Regions from separate parts of the Spirillospora sp. NPDC000708 genome, predicted to be linked through region 1. Evidence: riboswitches for the same ligand, from Rfam matches in the RefSeq annotation. Region 1 holds a riboswitch; the other holds the start of a gene.
What was found. A riboswitch is a leader RNA that binds a small molecule or an ion and turns the genes downstream of it on or off. The one in region 1 is predicted to bind cyclic di-AMP.
Positions count from the first base shown of each region.

Region 2: it holds a riboswitch for cyclic di-AMP, as region 1 does, so the genes downstream of both, ABT299_RS02205 (CHAP domain-containing protein) here and ABT299_RS50165 (CHAP domain-containing protein) in region 1, are expected to answer to the same signal.

Region 1 is NZ_JBEPCJ010000152.1:2,255-7,392, forward strand. Features, by position in the region: gene ABT299_RS50150 (sensor histidine kinase) at 38-1,204, shown strand; gene ABT299_RS50155 (response regulator) at 1,201-1,836, shown strand; gene ABT299_RS50160 (helix-turn-helix domain-containing protein) at 1,887-2,129, opposite strand; cyclic di-AMP (ydaO/yuaA leader) riboswitch at 2,415-2,552, shown strand; gene ABT299_RS50165 (CHAP domain-containing protein) at 2,580-3,257, shown strand; gene ABT299_RS50170 (glycoside hydrolase family 25 protein) at 3,254-4,015, shown strand; gene ABT299_RS50175 (MFS transporter) at 4,078-5,138, opposite strand, start outside.
Region 2 is NZ_JBEPCJ010000002.1:138,930-144,067, reverse strand. Features, by position in the region: gene ABT299_RS02210 (SpoIIE family protein phosphatase) at 1-1,566, shown strand, start outside; cyclic di-AMP (ydaO/yuaA leader) riboswitch at 2,047-2,202, shown strand; gene ABT299_RS02205 (CHAP domain-containing protein) at 2,215-3,012, shown strand; gene ABT299_RS02200 (bifunctional glycosyltransferase/CDP-glycerol:glycerophosphate glycerophosphotransferase) at 3,214-5,138, shown strand, end outside.

The DNA of each region.
Region 1 (5,138 bases):
AAGCTTGCGCGGCGGTTCGCGGGGGGAGACAGCAGACGTGACGGGCACCGAGCACCGGATCCACCTCGCGATGCACGCGGGGTTCTTCCTGCTGCTCGCGGCGTCGGCGTCCCGGCTGGTCGTCCGGCACGGCCTGGGCGGCATGACCACCGTGTGGCTCGTGCTGTGCGGTGTGACGGCCGTGGCCTACGCGGCCGGCGTCGCCGGATGGGACGCGCTCGGCCGCCGGGGACGCCTCGCCTGGCTCGCCGTCGTCGTGCTGTTCTGGCTGGTGCTCGTCATCGCGGCGCCGAGCTTCGCCTGGTGCGCGATCCCGCTGTTCTTCCTCGCGCTGCGGCTGCTGACGCCGCGCGCCGCGATCGTCACGGTCGTCGTGCTCACCGGCGCGGTGATCTTCGCGGAGATCTACCTGGCGGACCGGCTGGACCCGAGCCTGGTGCTCGCGCCGGTCGCGGTCGCCGCGATGGCCGCGGTCATCTTCCTGGAGCTCCAGCGGCTCATCGACGAGCTGGTCCGCACCCGCGGCGAGCTGGCCGCCACGCAGCGCGCCGCGGGGGTCCTGGAGGAGCGCGAGCGGCTGTCCCGGGAGATCCACGACACCCTCGCGCAGGGGCTGACCAGCATGGGGATCCTGCTCCAGGCGGCCGACCGGCAGTGGGACACCGCCCCGGACGCCGCCCGCCGCCACCTGCGGGACGCGACCGAGGCCGCCGCCGCGAACCTGGAGGAGGCCCGCCACTTCGTCCGCGCGCTGGCACCGCCCGGCCTGAGCGCCGGGTCCCTGCCCCGCGCGCTCGCCGACCTGGTCGGCGCGGAGTCGCGGGCGGCGGGCCCGAGGGTGCGGTTCCGGACGGAGGGGGAAGAATATCCCCTGGACGTCGGCGTGCAGACGGCGATGCTCCGCGTCGCGCAGGGCGCCGTCGCCAACGCCCGCGACCACGCGGGCGCGTCCACGGTGGTGGTGACGCTGACCTACCTGGACGACGCGGTGTCGCTGGACGTCGCCGACGACGGGTCGGGCTTCGACCCGTCCCGCACGGCGTCCGCGCCGGGCCGCGGCTACGGGATCCCCGCGATGCGGGACAGGATCGCCGAGGTCGGCGGGCAGCTGACCGTCGAGAGCGCGCCCGGCGCGGGGACCGTCGTCGCGGCCGCCGTCCCGCGGCGGGACGCGGCGGCGCCGGGGGAGAGGAGGACCGGATGACCGCGGTTCGCGTGACGATCGTCGACGACCACCCCGTGGTCCGGGCCGGGCTGCGCGCCCTGCTGGGCGGCGAGCCGGACATCGAGGTCGTCGCGGAGGCCGCGGACGGCGAGGAGGCCGTCCGGCAGGCCGGGCTCGTCCCCACCGACCTCGTCCTCATGGACCTGCAGCTCGGCGAGGGCATCGACGGCGTCGAGGCCACCCGGCGGATCCTCGCGCTGCCGGACCCGCCGCGCGTGCTGGTGCTGACCACCTACGACACCGACGCCGACATCGCCCGCGCCATCGACGTCGGCGCGGACGGGTACCTGCTCAAGGCCGGCCCGCCGGACGAGCTGTTCCGCGGCATCCGCACGGCGGCGCGGGGCGAGACGGCGCTGTCGCCGCGGGTCGCGACCCGGCTGATGAACCGGGTCCGGGAACCGGCCCCGGCGCTCAGCCCGCGCGAGATCGAGATCCTCGAACTGCTGGCCAAGGGACTGTCCAACCAGCGGATCGCGCGCAACCTGTTCATCAGCGAGGCCACCGTCAAGACGCACCTCGTGCACATCTTCGGCAAGCTCGGCGTCGACACCCGGACGGCCGCGGTGACCGCGGCCGTCGAGCGGCGCCTCATCCGGCTGCCCGGCTGACCCCGGCCGCCCGGCCGCGCCGCCGCATCCGGCCGCCGGGCCCGGCCCGTTCAGCGCGGTGGCGGCGCGGCGGGGTCGTCCGGCGGTGCCGCCGGCGACTCCAGGCCGATGGTGAGGCGGAGCCCGAGAGCGTTCGCGACGCGCTCCAGCACCGGCAGCGGCGGGAGGCGCGAACCCGACTCCAGGCGGGAGACCGCCGGCTGGTCGAGGCCGGCCATCCGGGCCAGCCGGGCCTGCGTGATGCCCAGCGCGCGGCGCCGCAGGCGGATCGCCGCGCCGATCGTGTCGTTCAACGGACGTCCTCCTCGTGCTCGGTTCCGGCCGTTCAAGGACCACGATCGCCGCCGGCGGGCCCGGTCCCATCCGGTGATGGTCGGAACGGCGCGCGCCGTCCGGGCGACCCGGCGGGTCCACCGATCGGTTGATGCGGCACCCGGGTGCATGAAAAAGCTCGCCCGCGAACCGCGACGGCGCCGGGGATTTCGCTTTCCGGCGTGCCTTCTTATGCATAATTTATTTGCCATGGAAATTTGGTGACGCCCTTATTCCGTGCTTAGTCTCCACCGCATCGGCCGAAGTCCGGCCGGCCGCCGAATCCCTCCAGAGGGAGCCGGGGACCCAGGTTCGTTGGGGTGAATCCGCTGGTCGCCAGCGGTAGGGCCGTCTCCTGGCCCGAACCCGTCAGCTAACCCGGCAGGCGGAAAAGGAGAGGTGGACGGCCCTTGGACACGGGCATCCAAGAAATGATCAATAACCTCGAGTCCGAGCTCGGGTACACGGAGAAGGGAGGCGGCTACACCAAGTTCGGGGATTGGTACTCGAAGAACGTCGACCATTCCTACGACTTCTCGAACGCGGCCTGGTGCGACATGTTCCTCGTCTGGGGCGCGACGAAGGCCGGCGTGGCCAAGCAGGTCGGGGCCTACGCCTACACGCCCTCGCACGCGGCGTTCTTCAAGAAGCACAAGGCGTTCGACACCGAGCCGGCCCCCGGCGCGCTGGTCTTCTACGACTGGTCCGGCGGCAAGGGCATCGACGGCATCGACCACGTCGGGATCGTCACCAAGGTCGACGGCGGGCGGATCCACACCATCGAGGGCAACGTCGACGGGCGGTTCGTCAAGCGCAAGGTCCGCGACCAGGACGACGTCGTCGGCTACGGGCACCCCGAGAAGGTCCCGATCGGCCGCAAGCCGGCCACCGCACCGGCGCATCACGGCGGCCCCCCATCCGGGGGCGGCGCGAAGACGGCCGCGATGGCCTATACCCGGCCGGCTCCCACCGACGGTCCGCCCGTCGAGCTGTGGAGCGCTGTCGGCGCGGTCCTCTTCCTGACGCTCTCGCTGCTGGTCTTCCTCAAGCACCGGCGCGCGACGACGGCGGCCACCACGGCACCCGCCACAAGGGAGGAGGACCGATGAAACGGCTCGCGAAGCTGCTCGCGGCGTCGGCGATCGCCGGCGGGGCCCTGCTCCACCTGGCCGCCCCGTCCGACGCCGCTCCATCGAACGCCGCCCCACCGAACGCGGTCCCGTCCGGTGCCGCCGCGTCGAAGGCGGCCCCGTCCCAGGCCGTCGAGCAGTCGAGGCCCCTCCCGCAGGGGGTGGACGTGTCCACCTACGACCGGGGCGTCGACTGGGGCGGCGGCCGCCTCGCGTTCGGCATCGCCAAGGCCACCGAGGGGACCGGGCACGACGACGCGACCTTCCCCGCCAACTGGGCGAAGATCCGCCAGAACGGCCTGGTCCGCGGCGCGTACCACTACGGGCATCCGAAGAACGACCCGGTGCGGGAGGCCGACCACTTCCTGTCGGCGGTCACGTCCGCCGGCCTCCAGCCCGGCGACCTGCTCATGCTCGACCTGGAGACGACCGACGGCAGGTCCGACCACCAGGTCAACGCGTGGGCCAAGCGCTGGCTGGAGCACGTCCAGCGGAAGACCGGCGTGAAGGCGTTCTTCTACAGCTCGTGGTCGTTCGCGCAGGAGCACGGCGACGGCCTCGGCGGCTATCCCCTGTGGGTGGCGCACTACGGGAAGGCGCCGGGACGGGTGACCGCCCCGTCCCCATGGAAGCAGTGGACGATCCACCAGTACGCGTCCACCGACCATGACCACAACGTCTCCCGGCTCGCCGCGGACCGGCTCCGCGGCCTCGGCTACAACCCCTCGCACCGCTGAGAGCAGGCGGGACGGACGGCGCTCCGCCATCCGTCCCGCCCGGCCGGGTCCGGGACAGGGCCTCAGTCGGCGATGGCGCCCGGACGCTGCGGCTTGAGAAGGACCCAGGCGGCGACGGCCGTCGCCAGCAGGACGGCGGCGCCCACACCGGCGGTGTAGCGCAGGCCCGCGGCGAAGGCGTCACGGGCCGCCTCCATGAGCGCCTGGCCCTCGGGACCGCCGAGCGCGGCGGCCGCCTGGGCGGCGCCGCCGATCGAGTCGTGCGCCGCCGCGGCGGCGCCGGCGGGGACGCCGTCCGGGGTCGCGAAGCCCCGGTAGACGCCGGTGGTGATCGAACCGAGCAGTGCGATGCCCAGCGCGGCGCCGAGCTCGTAGGCCGTCTCGGAGACCGCGGACGCGGCCCCGGCCTGCTCCTTCGGCACCAGGGAGACGATCATGTCGGACGTCGTCGCGAAGGCGAACCCGGCGCCGGCCCCGGCGAGCAGCAGCGCCGCGAACAGCAGCGGGTAGCCGGTGCCGGCGTGCAGGCCGGCGAGCAGCGCCAGCGCCAGGCCCATGGCCGCGAGCCCGCCCGCGACCACGGTGCGGACCGACGTCCGCCGCACGGCCAGCGCCGCGAGCAGCCCGGTGACGATGGAGCCGATGGTGGCGGGCAGCTCCGCCAGCCCCGCCTCGAGCGGCGAGCGGCCCTGGACGAGCTGGAAGAACTGCGACAGGAAGAACACCAGCCCCGCCAGCCCGAGCACGGCGAGCAGGTCGGCGGCGACGGCCGTGCTGAAGCCGCGGTCGCGGAACAGCCGGACGTCGATCAGCGGCGAGGCGAGGGTCCGCTGCCGGCGGACGAACCAGGCGAGGGCGGCGGCGCCCGCGACGGCGGCCGCGCCGACCTGCGCGGACCAGCCGTGCGCCGCGGCCTCCTTGATCGCGTAGACCGTCCCGATCATGCCGACGAGGGACAGGGCGGCGCTCGGCAGGTCCCACGGCCCCGGCGACGGGTCCTTCGACTCCGGCAGCAGCCGCGCGCCGGCCACGACCAGCACGGCCATCACCGGCAGGTTGATCAGGAAGACCGAGCCCCACCAGAAGTGCTCCAGCAGCAGGCCGCCGACCAGCGGGCCGACGG
Region 2 (5,138 bases), on a different contig from region 1:
CGCCTGGCGGCCGAGGACACCGGGGGCGACGCCGCGATCATCGAGGGGCTGCCCGAGGATCCGGTGGCGCGGGGGCTGCTCGACGGGGCGCTGGACTCGGCGGCCCACCTGGTGCCGGTGCGGGACGCGGACGGCGAGGTGCAGGACTTCCTGTACGCCGAGCTGAACAAGGCCGCGCGGGACCTGTTCGGGCGGGGCGCCGAGGATCTGACGGGGCAGCGGCTGCTGCGGACGGATCCGGGAGCGGCGCTCAGCGGGCTGTTCGAGGACTACGTCGCGGTGCTGGAGGGCGGGCCGACCCTGGACCGCGACTCGATCATGTACTCGACCGTCCAGGGCGGGCTGTCGCGGTCGTCGCGGATGAGCGCGCGGTGCGTCCGGACGCCGACGGGCGTGTGCCTCACCTGGCGGTACCACACCGGGGAGGACCGCAGCGCGCGGCGGCTGGAGCGGGTGGAGCGGCTGGCGCTGATCGGGTTCGGCGAGTGGGACCTGGTCACCGGGCAGGCGGACTGGACGCCGCAGATGCTGGCGAACTACGGGCTGGGTCCGGACGAGGTGCCGCCGGCGCCGCACGACCTGCCGAAGGTGGTCGCCGACGACGACCTGCCGCTGGTCGAGGAGGCCGTCCAGACGATGTTCTCGCGCCGGGAGCCGGTGGAGGCCGAGCACCGGGTGATCGGCAAGGACGGTACGCCGCGGCATCTGTGGGTGTTCGCCGAGCCGGTGCTGGACGACTCCGGGCTGCCGGTGTCGATCAACATCGTCTCGCAGGACATCACGCGGCGCCGCGGGGTGGAGCGGGCGCTGGCGGAGACGCGCCGGCAGATGCTCAAGCAGCAGGCGCGGACGGCCCAGGAGCGCAAGGTGGCGGTGACGCTGCGCCGGGCGATCCTGCCGGACGAGGGTGAGGTCGAGCGGCTGCCGGGCTTGCGGGTGGCGATCCGGGCGCTGGCGGCGGAGAGCACGGCGCGGATCGGCGGGGACTGGTTCGCCACCCGCGCGATGCCGGACGGGCGGGCGCTGTTCGCTATCGGGGACGCGGCGGGGCACGGCCTCCCGGCGGCGGCGTCGATGGCGCGCAGCCGCAACGGGCTGCTCGGGCTGTCGTGCACCGGGGAGTCGGCGGGGCAGCTGGTGGGCTGGCTGAACGAGCTGGTCGGCAGCATGGACCCGCCGGCGACCGGCACCGCGATCGTGGGCCATTACCGGCCGGACCGGCGCGTCATGGAGTGGACGTGCGCCGGGCATCTGCCGCCGATCCTGGTGCGGGACGGGCACGCCGAGCCGCTGGAGGTCTATCGCGACCCGATGCTCGGCGCGCTGCCGGATTGGGAATACACGACGATCTCCACGGAACTGCGGCCGGGGGATCTGCTGTTCCTTTACACCGACGGCCTCGTGGAGCGCCGGGACACCGATCTCGATGAGCGGATCGATCGGCTCACCGGCATTCTGCGGGACTCCTCGTCGGGGCCGGAACTGGCGCTGGACGAGGTGCTCGCGCGGATGGAGCACGACCGGGCGGCCGACGACACCACGATGTTCGCCCTGCACGTGGAGTGATCTTCAGCAGGTCAGGCCGCCCGTGAACCAGAGTGACGTAGGCCACATCGGCAGGGGAGTGGCGCGGTCCGTGTGATCTGCGCCGCGGCGCCCGGGCGGGCCGTGAAGGGCGGAAGCGTCCCGCGCCTTTTGATCATTTTACCTTTCCTGGGCCGGTGGGCGGTGGCTGGAATCCCCTATGCCGTAAGGGCTTCGGGCCGTCCGGAGAAAGATCGGGAAGGTCCGGCCGGGGGTGGTCGTTGAAGCGGGGTTGCAACGGCGTTGAGCAGGCAAAAGATCCTTTTGCGGCCGGTTTGCTTTTCTTGTGAGTGTTGGTACCTTCTTGCACGAATCAAGCAGCGCGTTCCATGCGTTGCACGCCGGCCGCTTCCATGCGCGGCCGAGGGTCGCTGAGCGGAATCCGCACGCGACGCGCGCCGCATATGCGCGCCCCCTCGAGATCAGTCGCTGAGATACATCCGAATATCCGGCACCGCGTCCCGCGGTGCGAGGCCGAGTCCGTCCAGGTCCACCCGACCGGACGGAGCCGGGGACCCAAGGTTCCAGGGGTGAATCGGCGCGTCCGTCAGGCCGCGCCGTAGGGCTCTTCCATGCCCGAATCCGTCAGCTAACCCGGTAGGCGTCATGGGAGACAAGGAGATTCCCTGCATGACCGGTCGTTTCGATCGTTTTACCAAGAACTTCGCCCCCCGACTGAGCGGGCGCCTCACCGGCGCCGCCTCCCGCGCCGCGCTCGCCCGCATGAGCCCCGAGGACCGGGCCGTGGGCGTCGCCGTGGCGGGTGTGATGGCCGGCGCGGTCGGACTGGCGATCTTCAACCCCCTGGCCGGGGGCACGGCGTCCGCCGAGACGCCCGCCCAGGCCGCCGCGCAGCACCGCGAGAGCGTGGTGTCCGAGCGCTCCGGGACCGAGCACGCGCCCCGCAAGGCGACCCGGTCCGCGTCCCGCACGGTCGCCGCGTCCACCGTGATCAAGCTGGCGAAGTCGCAGGTCGGCGAGAGCGAGAGCCGCAGCGGCTCGACCAAGTACGCGGACTGGTACGCCTCCACCCCGCACGCCGCGGTGACCGCCCGGCGCGACGGCGGCAGCGTCGGCGACTACCGGGGCGCCGAGTGGTGCGACATGTTCGTGTCGTGGCTCAGCGCGCAGACGGGCGTGAAGAACATGGGCTGGGACGCCTACACCGTCCAGCACGCCTCCTGGTTCGAGAAGGCCCACCGCTGGGGCGACACCGCCAAGCCCGGCGCGGTCGTGTTCTTCGACTGGCAGAACGGGTCCCGCGGCGGGATCGACGACATCGACCACGTCGGCCTCGTCGTCAAGGACAACGGCAACGGAACGATCACCACGATCGAGGGCAACACCGACAACGCCGTCAAGGAAAAGATCCGCGACAAGTCCGAAGTCGTCGGCTACGGATACCCCGACTACGCCAAGTCTCGATGATCCGTCCCGCAGGCGAATGATCTGATTCGTGCGGATGGAAGGCGCCCGGTCCTCGACCGGGCGCCTTTGGCGTTCCCAGGTGGTCTGCCGCGACCTGTCGGGTAATGCTAAGCATTGACAGCTTTTGATCTGAGTTGGCCCTTGACGCCTCCTTGCTGGAAAGGAACCCCTGACACGCCGGCGGAGCGGAGGGGGATGCCCATGCGGGTGCGCCCGGATGTGAGCGTGGTGGTGATCGCCTACAACGACGCCGCCCGGCTCCCGCGGGCGGTCGCCTCGTCGCTCGCGCAGTCGCTGGGCGGCGTCGAGACGGTGATCGTCGACGACGCGAGCACCGACGGCACCGGCGAGGCCGCGGACCGGCTCGCCGCGGCGCACCCCGGCCGGGTCGGGGCGGTGCACCTGCCCGTCAACTCCGGAGGCTGCGGCCGCCCGCGCAACGTCGGCGTCGAGCGGTCGGACGGCCGGTACGTGATGTTCCTCGACAGCGACGACCTGCTGGACCGGCACGCCTGCCTCAACCTGCTCTCCGCCGCGCAGGAGACCGGCGCCGACCTGGTCTCCGGGCTCTGCGACCGGGTCTTCCTGGACGTGCCGAAGGGCTCGAAGGACCGGGCCCGGCCCTGGTACCCGTGGCTCTACGAGCGCAGTGCCGTGTACGGGTCGCTGGAGGAGAACCCCGACCTGCTCTACGACACCCTGTCGACGAACAAGCTCTACCGCCGGGGGTTCCTGGAGGACGGCGCGCTGCGCTTCGTCGAACGGCTCCACTACGAGGACCTGCTGTTCAGCGCGGAGGCGTACACGGCCGCCGCGCGCATGGCCCTGATCCCCCACCGGGTCTACAACTGGCTGGTCCAGGACCGGCGGGCGAAGCCGTCGATCTCCAACCGCCGGGACGAGCTGGCCAACTTCGCCGACCGGCTGGAGATCCACCGGCGCATCGACATGCTGTTCGAGCTGCGCGGCGCGGACGGGCTGAAGCGCGCGAAGGACGCCAAGTTCGTCAACCACGACCTGCTGCTCTACCTGCGCGAGCTGCGGGACCGCGACCCGGTGTACCGGGCCAGGTTCCTGGACCTCGCGGCCGGCTACCTCGCCGGGCTGGACCCGGTGGTGTTCGAGACGGCCAACCCGCTCGCCGCGATCGCCGCGTTCCTGATCAGGGAGGGCGACCGGGCGGGGGCGCTGGCGGCGGCCGAGTACCTGCCCGGCCGCCGGTCCGATCTGCACGCCCCGCTGGTGGAGCGGGACGGCCGGGTCTTCTGGGGCGGGAGCCCGCCGCGCGGGGACCTCGGCCGCCGCGTCCTCGACGTCACCGACCTCGGCTTCCACCTGTACCCGCTCGGGGAGCTGCGGCCCGCCGCCGTCGTGACCCGGCTGGAGACGCGCGGCGGCCGCGCCCGCCTGGACGGGCACGTGCTGAACCCGCTGGACCGGATCCCGCGCGGCGCGGCGCTGTCGGCCTCGCTGGAGTTCCGCGACCGGCGTGATGCGCGCGGGGCGCGGGTGCCCGCCGAGATCGTCCACGAGGGCGACCGGCTGGCCTGGCGCGCCGAGTTCGACCCGGCCGCCCGGATCCGGCCGATCGGGTTCGTCGACCCGGTCTGGGACGTCCGGCTCCGCGTGGAGGTCGACGGCGAGGAGATGGTCACCCGGCCGGGCGGGTCGGCGGGAACCGCCGCCGCGAAGGCCCCGGTCCTGCGCGGCGTCGAGCTGCCCGTGCGGCCGCGCCTGACGCGCCTGGCGGGCGACGTGCTCCGATCGTTCGTCACCGAGGACGGGCACCTGGCGTTCAGGCTGGAGACCGGCAGGCTGGAGGCCGGCGGCCCGCGGACGCGTCGCGCCGCCGCAGCCGTAGCGCGGGTCGTGAGCAGCCCGCCGGCGCGGCGCGGCAGGCGGCGCGCGCGGCGGCTGGAGCGCTCCATGCGCCGTGCGCTCGCCTCCAGCAGGACGAAGGCCGCCGTGTTCAACCGGATCCTGACCCGGCTGCCGGTCCGCAGGGGCCTGGCGGTGTTCGAGAGCCATCTCGGGCTGCACTACTCCGACAACCCGAAGTACATCTACCGGGAGCTGCGCCGCTCGGGCCGCCCGGTCGAGGCCGTGTGGTCGTACGCGAGGTCCGT